Linked DNA regions of Paractinoplanes brasiliensis. The protein of the gene in region 2 interacts with the protein of the main gene of each other region in a pairwise test. Links are inferred from orthologs where the notes say so. Each region holds a gene or a part of one and is shown on either strand. Other genes may lie near its edges.

Evidence for each region. Proteins that work in one complex are often made in the same cells at the same time.
Region 1: the proteins of secG (region 2) and secA2 interact in binary tests that used the Escherichia coli proteins (3 or more experiments, as listed by UniProt). The link is inferred for Paractinoplanes brasiliensis from one-to-one orthologs.

Annotation. Positions count from the first base shown.
Region 1 is NZ_SNWR01000002.1:209,650-214,524, reverse strand. The notes cover bases 1,079-4,045. They hold secA2 (accessory Sec system translocase SecA2), read right to left. Parts: upstream 3,728-4,045; coding sequence 1,430-3,727; downstream 1,079-1,429. Other genes in these bases: C8E87_RS32965 (ATP-binding protein), read left to right, coding at 3,839-4,045. Also shown: C8E87_RS32980 (nucleoside/nucleotide kinase family protein), read right to left, coding at 1-448; C8E87_RS32975 (winged helix-turn-helix domain-containing protein), read right to left, coding at 460-1,020; more of C8E87_RS32965, read left to right, coding at 4,046-4,579; C8E87_RS32960 (CheR family methyltransferase), read left to right, coding at 4,625-4,875. UniProt on the Escherichia coli protein: Required for protein export, interacts with the SecYEG preprotein conducting channel.
Region 2 is NZ_SNWR01000001.1:1,465,746-1,470,523, reverse strand. Bases 805-3,674 are described here. They hold secG (preprotein translocase subunit SecG), read left to right. Parts: upstream 805-2,045; coding sequence 2,046-2,303; downstream 2,304-3,674. Other genes in these bases: pgl (6-phosphogluconolactonase), read right to left, coding at 3,421-3,674; C8E87_RS06200 (GNAT family N-acetyltransferase), read right to left, coding at 2,819-3,424; C8E87_RS06205 (RNA polymerase-binding protein RbpA), read left to right, coding at 2,456-2,800; tpiA (triose-phosphate isomerase), read left to right, coding at 1,170-1,958; C8E87_RS06220 (phosphoglycerate kinase), read left to right, coding at 805-1,170. Also shown: more of C8E87_RS06220, read left to right, coding at 1-804; more of pgl, read right to left, coding at 3,675-4,158; C8E87_RS06190 (glucose-6-phosphate dehydrogenase assembly protein OpcA), read right to left, coding at 4,230-4,778. UniProt on the Escherichia coli protein: Subunit of the protein translocation channel SecYEG. Overexpression of some hybrid proteins has been thought to jam the protein secretion apparatus resulting in cell death; while this may be true it also results in FtsH-mediated degradation of SecY.

The DNA of each region.
Region 1 (4,875 bases), on a different replicon or contig from region 2:
ACCCGAGCCCGCCGCCGAGCAGCAAAGGGCCGCTGACCAGCAGAATCGTGCCGGGCTTGAGGTGGCTGTAGGGTGCGCGGGCGGCCCGGTCGGCGGAGGCGTCCCAGAGCCTGGTGAGGATGCGCCCGGAGCCGGCGGGACCGGCCGGGTCGAGCACCTCGCGGGCCAGACCGGCCTCGTCGAACCACCCCAGGTAGTACGAGTCGGGGTTGTCGCGACCGAACTCCAGGCGCAGTGACGCGGGTCGCAGGAAGTCGGCGGTGTCGATCCGCACTGTGGGACGGCCGCCGGCCCGCAGCGGGCCCACCAGGGCGTCCGCCAGGGCCTCGGGGCGGGCAGCCGGGGCGCCGTCGAGTGCGACCCGCAGGAAACTGTCGGGTTCCCGACATATCAACAGATCGGCGAGTTCTTGGACCAGAACCTCGGACGAGATCGGACGGACGCGCACGCCGTCGAAGGCTACTCGTTCGGCTTGATCACCACGTGGGCGTCGTCGCTCAGCCGGTAGCCCACGCCGTAGACGGTGGTGATCAACGGGACCGCCCCGCCCAGCTTCAGGCGCAGCCGGCGCACGTGCACGTCGACAGTGCGCTCGCCGGTGTGGTCGTAACCCCAGACGCCGGTGAGCAGCTGGGCGCGGGTGAAGACCCGGCGGGGCCGCTCGGCCAGGAACAGCAGCAGGTCGAACTCGAGGCGGGTCAGCGGCAGCGGCTCGCCGTCGACGAAGACCTGCCGGGTGCCGGTGAGCAGGCGCACCTCGGGGCCCACGGGCGTCTCGGGCTCGGGCTCGACGGCGGGCTCGAGGGCCGGCTCGAGCTGCACGGTGCCGTGACTGACCTCGACGAGCTCGCGGACGGCTTCGATGAGCTTGTGGGCCTGCGGGGAGATCGAGTCGCCGGTCAACGGGATCGCGACCGTGACGGTCAGCGCGGGTTCCGGCGGGCGGCGCGCGGCGGTGGAGCCGCGTCCCGGTCCGCCGGCATGTCGAGCGAGCCGTGGTGAAAGCGCACTGGCCGGCATTTAGTTGATCCCCCTGAAAATACGTCTTGGCAATCGAATACGGCCGATCACCGTCCGTAAAGCCGCGAACGATATTTCCGCCAGCGTCGTTGCCGGGTCAACCCGCCAACCACACTGTGGGAAAATCGTTCCACATCCATGTTGACCGCAGAAAATGCATTCCCCGAACGGATTCTGTCAGACCGATTAAACATCGCCGAACACGCATCTGGCTGCACCAACGCCCGGCACTGGCCGCAGCGCGCGTGTTTGCGCTGGCCAAAGCGTGCGCGGATGACCATCCGCGGTGGCCCGTCCGGGCAAATCCGTGAGACGGAAGACACACACCGCACCGATGCATTCTTCGTGCGGAGTGCAAAAGAAACCGGGCGTCCCGCGAAGGGGAACGCCCGGGTTCTTGTTGTTGCAATTAGTTGTTGCCGCCGGAGATGAGCCGCCGGCCCACGGCCGCAATGAGCCGATCGAGCTCCGAACCGAACGGGTTGTCGTGCACCAGGTACGTCCAGGTGGCGCTGGGCCGCACGATCTTGGCACGCTCGGGCTCCCAGCCGTCGCTGAGGTCGGCTTCCTCGAAGGCCTCGATGGTGCGGGCCTCCACGTCGAGCAGAAGCTTCTGGAAGGCCGGCACGGCGGCGCGGTGGAACTCGTCGAGCGGGTCCAGCTTGCCCAGCGCCCGCAGGTGAACACCCTCGCGCACCTCGCTCAGCTCGGCCAGGTGGTCGACCCAGAGCCGGTCGAGGTGATAGAGCGCGATGGCCCGGGCGGCGTCGGACAGGACGTCCTCGTCGAGCTCCTTGGCCTTCTCGGGCGAGCGCTCGAGCAGCATGATCGCCGCGACCTCGGAGGTGAGCAGGCGCTCACGGCGCTCGGCCAGTGCCACCCGCTGCTGCTCGATGACGACGCTGTAACGCCAGGTGTTGCGGTGGATCTCGTGGTTGACGCCCTCGGCGACGCGCTGGGCGTGCTCGACCGCGTACTCCACCTGGTCGTCGTGGACGACGCCGTCCATGTCCATCCGCGGCGAGGCGGGCAGGATGTCGCCCGCGTGCCGGGTGACCAGCTCGTCCTCGAGGCTGACGAAGAAGACGGAGCCGCCGGGGTCGCCCTGCCGGCCCGCGCGGCCCCGCAACTGGTCGTCGACGCGGCGGCTGTCGTGCCGGCCCGCGCCGATGACGTAGAGGCCACCCAGCTCGACGACCTCGTCGCGGTCGGCCTCGTCACTGCCGCCGAGGCGGATGTCGACGCCGCGACCGGCCATCTGGGTCGAGACGGTGACGGCGCCCTTCGCGCCCGCCTCGGCGATGATCCGGGCCTCCTCGGCGTCGTTCTTGGCGTTCAGCACGTTCGACGGCACCCCGACCGCTGCCAGTTGCTTGGCCAGCAGCTCGGACGCCTTGACGTCGAGCGTGCCGACCAGCACCGGGCGGCCCTTCTCGTGGGCGAGCTTGATCTCTTCGACCAGGGCCTCGTCGCGCGTCTCGTGCGCGGAGTAGATGCGGTCGGGCTCGTCCTCGCGGATGTTCTCGGCGTTGGACGGGACGACCGCGACCTCGAGCTTGAAGTACTCCCGCAGCTGCTCGCCGACGTGCACGGCGGTGGCCGTCATGCCACAGACCGTCTTGTAGAGCGCGATGTAGGCCTGCACGGTGATCGTGTTGAGGACCTCGCCCTCGGCGGTGGCGTTCAGCCCCTCCTTCGCCTCGACCGCGGCCTGCAGACCGTCGGGCCAGCGGCGCCGCTGGGCGACCCGGCCACGCATCTCGTCGATCAGTTCGACGCCGCCGTTGCGCACGATGTAGTCGATGTCGCGGCGCAGCAGGGCGTGGGCGTGCAGCGCCACGTTGACCGCGGACAGGTGCTGGACCTGGTCGTCGGCGTACAGGTCGATGCCGCCGAGCTCTTCCTCGACCTTCTTGAGGCCGGCGTCGGTGAACGCCACGCTGCGGCCGTCCTCGGCCACCTCGTAGTCCTTGCCCGCCCGCAGCTCGCGCACCAGGGCGGCGGCCTCGTGCACCGGGTCGCTCTCGGTGGTGACGCTGCCGGCGAGCACCATCGGCACGCGGGCCTCGTCGATGAGGATCGAGTCGGCCTCGTCGACGATCGCCGTGGCCAGCTCGCGCTGCACCCTGTCTTCCACGTCGGTGACGAGCTGGTCGCGCAGATAGTCGAAGCCGGCCTCGCTGACCGACACGTAGGTGACGTCGGCGAGGTAGGCCTCGCGGCGCTCGGAGTGGGTGGAAGCCTCGGTGACCCAGCCGACGGTCAGGCCGAGCAGCTTGTAGACCGGCGCCATCCACTCCGCGTCGCGACGGGCCAGGTAGTCGTTGACGGTGAGCACGTGAACCGGGCCGTGGCCGAGGCGGACATGCCCGTACGCCGCGATCGTGGCCGTCAGCGTCTTGCCCTCACCGGTGGCCATCTCGGCGACCTTGCCGGAGAGCAGGGCCATCACACCGAGCAGCTGCACGTCGTACGGACGCTGCTCGATCGCCCGGAAAGCCGCCTCACGGCCGATCGCGCACAGCTCGGTGAAGTCACTGGCCTCCCGGGCGGCGGCGGTCAGCGCCTCGTCGTCCAGCTCGCGCAACGCTTCCTCACGAGCGTCGATGGCCGGCAGCCGCTTCGAGAACGGCGCGAGGTCGACCGTTGTGCCCGGACGCTGCAAGAACTTGCGAAACCGGCTCTTCAGCCGCTGCGACACACCCATGGCGGGCAACGGTACTTCATTTTCCTGAGAGCTTGGCGACGACCTTCCGTTTGCGACACCCCCGTCGCGGGCACGTTGTGTTGGCAGGTTGGGCTTTGAAGGGGAGGCAGGGTGCCGAGTCAGCTCGTGTGCCGGCCGGAACGGGGGTTCCCGGTCGCCGCGTTGCGGGTCGCCGGCACTCTCGATCAGGTCACCGGCGACGCGCTTCAGCAGGCGGTCCGGCTGCGCCTGGCCGATCAGCCGACGGTGCTGCTGCTCGACGTGGCCCGGCTGCGGATCGGCGACCCGGTGGGCCTGTCGGCGCTCAGCTCGATCGCCTGCCAGGCGTTCGAATGGCCGGACGTGCCGGTGGTGCTGTGCGGCGCGGACAGCCGGACGACGGCGATGCTCTCGGACGTGCCGGAGTGCGCGGGACTCGACTTCGCCGGCGACTTCGCCGGGGCGCTCGCCGCCGCCCGGGCCGAGACCGTGCCGCCGCGGATCCGGGTGCGGATGCGGCCCGTCCCCGACGCCTGCCGGCAGGTGCGCCGGCTGGTGACCCAGGCCTGCGAGACGTGGAACCGGGCCGGCCTGACGTCGACGGCGACGCTGATCGCCACCGAACTGGTCGCCAACGTCGTACGGCACGCGCGCACCAGCATGGAGGTCACCCTGCGGCCGCTGAACGGCGAGCGGCTCGGCATCACCGTCCGCGACCGCAGCCGCCGGATGCCGAAGCCGGCCGACGCCGGGTTGTCCGACCCGGGCGGGCGCGGCCTGCGGCTCGTACGGGATCTGACCGATGCCTGGGGTGTGCTGCCGGTGACCGACGGCAAGGTCGTCTGGACCCGGATGCGGGCCGACGCGCGATGATCCTGAACGGGTGCCGGAGCGCCGACGTGCGGTAGCGTCTCCCCCGTGCAACCGGCCGACCCTCAATTCGAAGCGCTGCTGGTCTACCTGAAGGAGTCCCGCGGCTTCGACTTCACCGGCTACAAGCGATCGAGCCTGATCCGGCGGGTCAACCGGCGGATGGCCCAGGCCGGCGCCGGCGACTACCCCGACTACGTGGACTACCTGCAGGTCCACCCGGACGAGTTCACCGCGCTGTTCAACACCATACTGATCAACGTCACCGGATTCTTCCGCGACGCCGACGCCTGGGAATT
Region 2 (4,778 bases):
GAGGGTGTCTCGGGTCGGCGCGTGCTCGTGCGCGCCGATCTGAACGTCCCGTTCGACAAGCAGAATCCCGGCGTCATCAGCGACGACGGCCGTGCCCGCGCGGTGCTGCCCACGCTGATCGCCCTGCGTGACGCGGGCGCCCGCGTCATCGTGATGTCGCACCTGGGCCGGCCCAAGGGCGCGCCCGACCCCAAGTTCACCCTCGCCCCGGTCGCCACGCGGCTCGGTGAGCTGCTGGGTTCGCCGGTCGTGTTCGCTTCCGACACGGTCGGGCCGGATGCGGCCGCCAAGGCCGGCGCGCTCGAGGACGGCGAGGTGCTGCTCCTCGAGAACCTGCGGTTCAACCAGGGGGAGACGAGCAAGGACGACGCCGTTCGTGCCGCTTTCGCGGGCGAGCTGGCGAAATTCGCCGACTTCTACGTTGATGACGCTTTCGGTGCCGTGCACCGCAAGCACGCCTCGGTCCACGACGTGCCGGCGATTCTGCCGCACTACGCCGGCGGCCTGGTCATCAAGGAGGTCGACGTCCTCAAGAAGGTGACCGAGCACCCCGAGCAGCCGTACGTGGTCGTGCTCGGCGGTTCGAAGGTCTCCGACAAGCTCGCCGTGATCAAGGCGCTGCTGCCCAAGGTCGACAAGCTCCTCGTCGGCGGCGGCATGTGCTTCACGTTCCTCAAGGCCCAGGGCCATGAGGTCGGCAAGTCGCTGCTCGAGGACGAGATGGTCGCCACCTGCCGTGACTTGCTCTCCGAGGCGCAGGGCCGGATCGTGCTGCCGGTCGACGTGGTCGCGGCGACCGAGTTCTCGGCCGACGCCGACAGCGTGACGGTGCCCGCGTCCGAGATCCCGGCCGACCGGCTGGGCTTGGACATCGGCCCCGAGTCGGTGGCGCTGTTCGCCGGGGCGATCGGCGGCGCCAAGACCGTGTTCTGGAACGGCCCGATGGGCGTGTTCGAGCTGGCCCCGTTCGCGGCGGGCACCCGGGGCGTGGCCGAGGCCATCACCAAGATCGACGGCTTCTCGGTCGTCGGCGGCGGCGACTCGGCCGCGGCCGTGCGCACGCTCGGCCTCGACGAGACCGCCTTCGGGCACATCTCGACGGGCGGCGGCGCCTCCCTGGAGTACCTCGAGGGCAAGACCCTCCCCGGCATCGAAGCACTGGAGAAGTGATGGCGGACGCTCGCCGGCCCCTGATGGCCGGTAACTGGAAGATGAACCTCAACCACTTCGAGGCCAACCTTCTGGTGCAGAAGCTTGCCGCGAGCCTGAGCGAGCAGCAGCTCACCGACGTCGAGGTGGCCGTGCTGCCGCCGTTCACCGACCTGCGCACCGTGCAGACCGCCGTCGACGGCGACAAGCTGAACATCGTGTACGGCGCGCAGGACATCTCGCAGCACAAGTCCGGCGCGTACACCGGTGAGATCGCCGGCTCGATGCTGGAGAAGCTGGGCTGCACCTTCGTGCTGGCCGGCCACTCCGAGCGCCGGGAATACCACAACGAGGACGACGCCCTGGTCAACGCGAAGGTGAAGGCGGCCTTCGCGAGCAACCTGATGCCGATTCTCTGCGTGGGCGAGGGCCTGCCGGTCCGCGAGGAGAACGGCCACGTGCCGCACTGCACCGCGCAGGTCGACGCGGGGCTGGCCGGGCTCAAGCCCGAGCAGGTCAAGCAGATCGTGATCGCGTACGAGCCGGTCTGGGCGATCGGCACCGGCAAGACCGCGACTCCCGAGGACGCCCAGGAGGTTTGCGGCGCGATCCGCGAGCGGCTGTCCGAGGTGTACGGGGCCGAGGTCGCCGACGCCGTACGGGTGCTCTACGGCGGCTCGGTCAAGGCGGCCAACATCGCGCAGATCATGGCCAAGCCGGACGTGGACGGCGCGCTCATCGGCGGCGCCAGCCTGGACGCCGAGGAGTTCGCCTCGATCGTCCGGTTCCCCGAGCACGTGAGCCGCTGACAACAGCGCGTGCCCGGGCGCACTTCGCGTCCGGGCACAAGCTATTGTTGGACGGCTCCTGTGCCCTTCGAGAGGAATGACCCGACCATGCCGATGTGGTTCGCGTACACGTTGATCGCGTTGCTGGTCCTCACCAGCTTCTTGCTGACCCTGCTCATCCTGCTGCACCGCGGCAAGGGCGGCGGCATGTCGAGCATGTTCGGCGGTGGCGTGACCTCCAGCCTGGCCGGTTCCTCGGTCGCGGAGAAGAACCTCGATCGCTACACCGTGCTGGTGGGCATCATCTGGTTCGCCTGCATCGTCGGCCTCGGCCTGTGGCTGCGGGTGTCCGTTCCGGGTTCCTGACTTTCCTGACGCCCCGTTCTTTCTTACGGAGCGTCATAGTCGTAGACTCTGCCGCGCGTCCGGTTCTGCCGGGCGTGCGGCGTTTTTCTGTTCTGTTTCGGCCTGATTTCGGGCCGGCGACAACCAGCGCCCTCGAGACAGGAGTGACATCCGTGTCCAGTGGCAGTGCAATCCGTGGCAGCCGTGTCGGCTCGTCCCCGGTGCGCCCCGACGAGCGCAGTGAGCCCGCCCCTCGGCGGGAGGTGACCTATTTCTGCGCGGCCGGGCACGCCAGCCGGATCCTGTTCGCGGCCGAGGCGTCGGCCCCCGACGCGTGGGACTGCCCGCGCTGCGGCCAGCCCGCCGGCCTCGACCGTGAGAAGCCGCCGGGCCGGCTGCGGGCCGAGCCGTACAAGTCGCACCTGGCCTACGTCAAGGAGCGGCGCACCGACGAGGACGGCGCCCGCATCCTCGAGGAGGCGCTGGCCAAGCTGCGCCAGCGCCGCGGCCGCGAGTAAGGCTGTCGGGACGGCCCCTCAAACGGCCGTCGAGCGCCCCAGGTACAGGGCGCCAGGCTCGGACGGCACCGGGATGTCCTCGAAGCCAAGTCGCGCGTAGAAGGCGCGTGCCGCGGTGTTCGCCGGGGCCATGCCCAGGTGCACCCGTGGCGCCCCGGCCGCGTGCAGGCCGGCCAGGAACGACCACATCAGAGCCCGCCCGTGCCCCCGGCCCTGCCACTCCGGCAGCAGGTCGATGTGCAGGTGTGCGGGGTAGCCGGCCAGTTCGGGGACGAGCATGCGCTCCGGGTTGTGGTGCAGTCGCAGCCACATCCGGTCGCGCGGGTCGTCGCCGTAACGGCCGGCCGTGGCGGGCAGCCACTCGGTGCGGTACCTCTTGACGAAGGCGGCCGTGTCGGTGGTGCCGACGATGTAGCCGACCGCGTTGCCGTGCCCGTCGTCGAGGATGCGGGCCACCTCGGGCTCCAGCACGACGTAGGGCGCGGCGAAGATGTCGCCGACGAGCCGGTCGGAGCTGTTCTGACCGCGTGCGTCGCCCCCGGCGTCGGCGGTACGTACGCAGATGTCGTAGACGGCGTCGAGGTCGGTGGGCCGGTAGCCGCGGATCACTGGTTCCGGCGTCACGACTTGATCTTTGCCGCGGCGGCCTGGTCGAGCAGCCAGTACGTCTTGGCGACGCCGGTGGCGTGGGCCGCGGGCAGCAGCTTGTCGCCGCCCAGGGCCTGCCCGACCGAGTCGGCCTTGTCGGGGCCGGCGGCGATGAGCCACACCTCGTCGGCGGCCTGGATCGTCGGCATGGTCAGCGTGATCCGGGTCGGCGGCGGCTTCGGACTGTTGTGGACGGCCGCGGTCGTGCTCGTGGTCTCGTTGAGCACCGGGTGCTCGGGGAACAGCGACGCGACGTGACCGTCCTCGCCGACGCCGAGCATCAGCACGTCGAACGGGGGCAGGTCGGCGCCGCCGATCCGTAGTTCCTGGGCGTAGCGTGCGGCCGCTGCCTCGGCGTCGTCGCCGTCCGGGCCGTCCGAGGCGGGCATGGCGTGCACCCGGGCCGGATCGACCGGCAGCGCGTCCAGCAGGGCCTCACGGGCCTGGGTCTCGTTGCGCTCGGGGTCGCCGGAGGGCAGGAAACGCTCGTCGCCCCACCACAGGTCCACCTGCGACCAGTTGATCGCGGCCGCCTCGGGCAGGTCTTTCAGCGCGGCCAGCACCCGCTTGGCGATGCGGCCGCCGGTCAGCACCACGCCGGCCGAACCGCGCTCGGCCTGCGCATCGACGATCTTGGCGATCAGGCGGGACGCCACCGTCGCGGCGAGGGCGCCGGCGTCCGGCACCACCACGACCAGGGTCTTGCTCACGTTTCCGTCTCCTGTCTGGAAAGCCGTGGGGCCGCCCACCTTTGCGGCGGACGGCCCTTGTTGTCGGGAGGTTATGCGGCTGTGCCGCCCGGGCCCGCCATCGCGCCCTCCTCGTCGGCCTTGGCCGCCAGCGCCGGGTCCTTCCACACGTGCACCCGCATCGGGGGCCGGTGGTCGAGACCGGACACCCCGGCCATCGCGCCGAGCGCGTCGGCGTAGATCTGGTCGGCGTCCAGCCGGCGCAGCTCCTCGGCCAGTTCGTCGCCGACCGGCCGTTTGGGCAGCGGCATGTAACGGTCCTCCTGGCCGGTGCGGCTGAACAGCGCGGTGTTCTCGTCGCGGGTCACCGTCACCGTGTCGCCGTTGGCGCAGAGCAGCTGCACCGAGTTCATCCGCGGGGCCCGCTCGGTCGCCTGCAGCTCGGGCACGATGCCGAGCCGGGACTGCAGCCAGCCCTTCATCAGCCAGGCCGTCGGGTCCTTGCTGGGCGCTGCGATGGTCGCGCCGACCACCCTTGCCTCGGTGGTGTCGAACGCGCCCGCCACCAGGGTGCGCCACAGGGTGATGCGGGTCCAGGTGAGGTCGGTGTCACCGGGCGCGTAGTCGGCGGCCCGCTGCCG